One region of the Jeotgalibaca porci genome, then DNA from elsewhere that is predicted to be linked to it. Evidence: a T-box and tRNA genes for the amino acid it is inferred to sense, from the RefSeq annotation. Region 1 holds a T-box; the other holds one or more tRNA genes.
The links. The T-box of region 1 lies ahead of serS (serine--tRNA ligase). A T-box ahead of a tRNA ligase gene usually reads a tRNA of that ligase, here a tRNA-Ser.

Region 2: it has a tRNA-Ser gene. The T-box ahead of serS (serine--tRNA ligase) is inferred to sense a tRNA for this amino acid. The anticodon was not compared.

Annotation. Positions count from the first base shown of each region.
Region 1 covers NZ_CP049889.1:1,092,899-1,095,070, reverse strand. The annotation lists gene G7058_RS05580 (serine hydrolase) at 1-552, shown strand, start outside; T-box leader at 601-823, shown strand; gene serS (serine--tRNA ligase) at 877-2,172, shown strand, end outside.
Region 2 covers NZ_CP049889.1:213,684-215,855, reverse strand. The annotation lists tRNA gene G7058_RS01275 (tRNA-Lys) at 24-96, shown strand; tRNA gene G7058_RS01270 (tRNA-Leu) at 120-201, shown strand; tRNA gene G7058_RS01265 (tRNA-Thr) at 207-279, shown strand; tRNA gene G7058_RS01260 (tRNA-Gly) at 287-358, shown strand; tRNA gene G7058_RS01255 (tRNA-Arg) at 369-442, shown strand; tRNA gene G7058_RS01250 (tRNA-Pro) at 453-526, shown strand; tRNA gene G7058_RS01245 (tRNA-Ala) at 544-616, shown strand; tRNA gene G7058_RS01240 (tRNA-Met) at 629-702, shown strand; tRNA gene G7058_RS01235 (tRNA-Met) at 763-835, shown strand; tRNA gene G7058_RS01230 (tRNA-Phe) at 878-950, shown strand; tRNA gene G7058_RS01225 (tRNA-Gly) at 956-1,026, shown strand; tRNA gene G7058_RS01220 (tRNA-Ile) at 1,032-1,105, shown strand; tRNA gene G7058_RS01215 (tRNA-Ser) at 1,120-1,209, shown strand; tRNA gene G7058_RS01210 (tRNA-Glu) at 1,229-1,300, shown strand; tRNA gene G7058_RS01205 (tRNA-Ser) at 1,341-1,430, shown strand; tRNA gene G7058_RS01200 (tRNA-Met) at 1,477-1,549, shown strand; tRNA gene G7058_RS01195 (tRNA-Asp) at 1,624-1,699, shown strand; tRNA gene G7058_RS01190 (tRNA-Gly) at 1,701-1,771, shown strand; gene G7058_RS01185 (ISL3 family transposase) at 1,900-2,172, opposite strand, start outside.

The DNA.
Region 1 (2,172 bases):
TCAGGGGCTTCCTTTACAGGAACAGCTTTGCAAGATGATATGCGCGTTATTACAGTTGTAATCGGCGCAGAAGATAACGACGGACGTTTCGGCGAAACAGCTCGTTTGATGGATTTTGCTTTTGGTAATTTTGAAAAAGTTCAAATCGCTTCAAGTGGAGATGCCGTTGCAACGGAAGAAAAACTAACGATTGCAAAAGGTAAAGAAGAAACAGTTGGTTTGATTTATAACGAAGATATTTTTGTTGTAACGCCAAAAACAGAAGAAGAACGCGTAGTTGCGACGGAATTGACTTTGAATTCCGAGTTATTGAATGCGGACGGTCTGATAGAAGCGCCAATTGAAAAAGGAACAACAGTCGGAAATGTGGCCCTTTCAATCGAGGGCGATGATCTTGGTTACTTGGATGGCACACAAAACGAAGCGACTGTTGCAGTAGAAAGAACAGTTGAAAAAGCAAACTTTTTAGTTTTGGCATGGCGTTGGGTAGCTAATACGGCTGCCAATGGCTGGAACTCAGTGACAGATTTCGTAGGCGGATTCTTTAGCTAAGTTGACGACACACCTTGTTATCGAGTAAAATGAAGGTAATTAAACACAAAGAATGCCAAGCATGTGAATAGTAGGTAATAGTATTCCTTTAGAGAGTCGGTGGGTGGTGTAAACCGATAGAAGCTGTTACTGAATCCGCACATGAAGCAAACAATGAAAACAAGTCATCTTGATTAAATTGTTTCGGGTCCCCCGTTATCGTCTAAAGTGTGGATACACGTGTATCCGAAGCTGGGTGGTACCGCGAACGTTAAGTCATTTCGTCCCAATAGATATCTATTGGGATGGGATGGCTTTTTTTATATAGAAAAAGGAGGAAAAGAAATGTTAGATATGAAGAGAATACGCGAAGATTATGCAGGCGTGGCAGAAAAGTTGGTGGCGCGTGGTGTGGATGCAGCCATTTTAGAGGAATTGATTCAATTGGACGAAGAGCGTCGTGCAAAGATTGTGAAAGCAGAAGAGTTGAAACAGTTACGTAACCACGTTTCTCAAGAAATTGCTTTATTAAAACGTAACAAAGAAAACGCGGATGATAAAATCGTGCAAATGAAAGAAGTAGGCGAACAAATTAAACAAATGGATGCGGATTTGAATGCCGTTGAAGAAAAAATGACCTACATTTCAACACGTCTGCCGAACGTTGCCCACGAATCTGTGCCGGCAGGAGACGACGAAGATGATAATATTGAAGTTCGCAAATGGGGAGAGCCGCGTCACTTCGATTTTGAACCCAAACCGCACTATGACATTGCAGAAGATTTAGGAATTCTAGACTTTGAACGTGCTGCCAAAGTAACAGGTTCACGTTTTGTCTTCTATAAAGGATTAGGAGCACGTCTTGAACGCGCTTGTTACAACTACATGCTTGATTTGCATACAGGCGAACATGGCTACACGGAAATAATTCCTCCATATATAGCGAACGAAGCTTCATTATTCGGTACAGGACAATTTCCTAAGTTTAAAGAAGATGTTTTCCAATTAACAGATGAGCGTAACCTAACATTGATTCCGACAGCAGAAGTGCCTTTGACGAACTATTACCGTGATGAAATCTTGGATGAAGCGGAATTGCCAGTTTACTTTACAGCAATGAGTCCATCATTCCGTTCAGAAGCGGGAAGTGCCGGCCGTGATACACGTGGTCTAATTCGTATGCACCAGTTCCATAAAGTAGAATTAGTGAAATTCAGTAAACCAAGTGAATCATATGAAGAGTTAGAAAAAATGACGGACAATGCAGAGACTGTATTACGCAATCTTGGTCTGCCACACCGTACGATCGTATTATGTACAGGAGATATGGGCTTTGCAGCTGCTAAAACGTACGATATTGAAGTATGGGTACCTGCTCAAGATACATACCGTGAGATTAGTTCATGTTCAAATACGGAAGATTTCCAAGCGCGCCGTGCAATGATTCGTTACCGTAATGAAGAGACAGGCAAGGTAGAATACGCACATACACTAAATGGATCAGGTATTGCAGTTGGTCGTACCGTCACAGCGATTTTAGAAAATTACCAAAATGCAGACGGCTCTGTCACAATTCCAGAAGTATTGGTTCCATATATGGGTGGCGTAACAACAATCACAAAAGAAAATGCGTTAGGTAAG
Region 2 (2,172 bases), 880 kb from region 1:
AGATAAAGAGATTTAATTTATTTGAGGCATTAGCTCAGTTGGTAGAGCATCTGACTTTTAATCAGAGGGTCGCAGGTTCGAACCCTGCATGCCTCATTCTATTATTAATAATAGAAAACGCGGGTGTGGCGGAATTGGCAGACGCACTAGATTTAGGATCTAGCGCCGCAAGGCGTGGGGGTTCAAGTCCCTTCACCCGCATATTAGCCGGCTTAGCTCAGTTGGTAGAGCATCTGATTTGTAATCAGAGGGTCGAGGGTTCAAGTCCTTTAGCCGGCATTTTTTTGCGGAAGTAGCTCAGTGGTAGAGCACCACCTTGCCAAGGTGGGGGTCGCGGGTTCGAACCCCGTCTTCCGCTTTTGCATATTGCAGCCATAGCTCAACTGGATAGAGTACCTGACTACGAATCAGGCGGTTGTAGGTTCGACTCCTACTGGTTGCATTTTTAACATCGGGAAGTAGCTCAGCTTGGTAGAGCACTTGGTTTGGGACCAAGGGGTCGCAGGTTCGAATCCTGTCTTCCCGATATAGTAATAGTATTATGGGGGCTTAGCTCAGCTGGGAGAGCGCCTGCCTTGCACGCAGGAGGTCAGCGGTTCGATCCCGCTAGTCTCCATTCCATATACTTAGCGGTGTAGCTCAGCTGGCTAGAGCGTCCGGTTCATACCCGGGAGGTCGTGGGTTCGATTCCCTCCGCCGCTATACCAGATATCTTGCTACTTATGCAGCGAAATAAATGGAATTAAAGACAATTAATATTATCGCGGGGTAGAGCAGTTGGCAGCTCGTCGGGCTCATAATCCGGAGGTCACAGGTTCGAGTCCTGTCCCCGCAATTTCATGACTGTGTGAAATAAAACAGAAGTGACTCAGAAATAGGCTTGGTAGCTCAGTTGGTAGAGCACTTGATTGAAGCTCAAGGTGTCGGCGGTTCGATTCCGTCCCAAGCCATTTTAGCGGGTGTAGTTTAGTGGTAAAACCACAGCCTTCCAAGCTGTTGTCGGGAGTTCGATTCTCCTCACCCGCTTCTGAGGGCCTATAGCTCAGCTGGTTAGAGCGCACGCCTGATAAGCGTGAGGTCGATGGTTCGAGTCCATTTAGGCCCATTTAAACGTTTTTTGGGGAAGTACTCAAGAGGCTGAAGAGGCGCCCCTGCTAAGGGTGTAGGTCGGATCATACCGGCGCGAGGGTTCAAATCCCTCCTTCTCCGTATTACAATTTTATTTCATGGCCCGTTGGTCAAGCGGTTAAGACACCGCCCTTTCACGGCGGTAACACGGGTTCGAGTCCCGTACGGGTCATTGTCATTGTTTATGACATATTTTAATATCAGCTTATTTCGGAGGATTACCCAAGTCCGGCTGAAGGGAACGGTCTTGAAAACCGTCAGGCGTGTAAAAGCGTGCAAGAGTTCGAATCTCTTATCCTCCTTTGATATCTTTTTATAGATATCCAAAATATATTAATATTTTATTATCGCGGGGTAGAGCAGTTGGCAGCTCGTCGGGCTCATAATCCGGAGGTCACAGGTTCGAGTCCTGTCCCCGCAATTTCATGATTGTTTTGCTTTAGCAACTTTCAAGCATGATACACTTGAGTGCAAACTCACAGTGTTATTTTTTTCGGTTCCGTGGTGTAGGGGTCAACATGCCTGCCTGTCACGCAGGAGATCGCGGGTTCAAATCCCGTCGGGACCGCCACGCGGGTGTAGTTTAGTGGTAAAACCACAGCCTTCCAAGCTGTTGTCGGGAGTTCGATTCTCCTCACCCGCTTAATTGAGTACAGTAAAGCCCTCAACTATTACTAATATAGTTGAGGGCTTTTTTCGGTTCTATGTCAAATAGTGTTGGTGGACCCTATGAAAGTCAAAGCGAGAATTAATTTTTCGCTTTGACTTTTTTTATTCACCTTGGTGAGCTAGTTCATCCTGATAGTGCAATGCCTTCGGCTCAAAACGACTTGCTGTCAGACGATAACTGATGAGAATCCGTGCACGCAGGTGACTATAATTTCGGTAACCAAACCCAGAACGTTTGATGTTCTTGATTTTATTATTGACGCCTTCAATTGCCCCGTTAGAAAGGGTATATAAACAGGCGTTGCGAATGCCTTTTTGATGCTTAAATAAAGTCTGGACGGTTGTACGGACTTTCCTTGGTAACGCATATTTTTT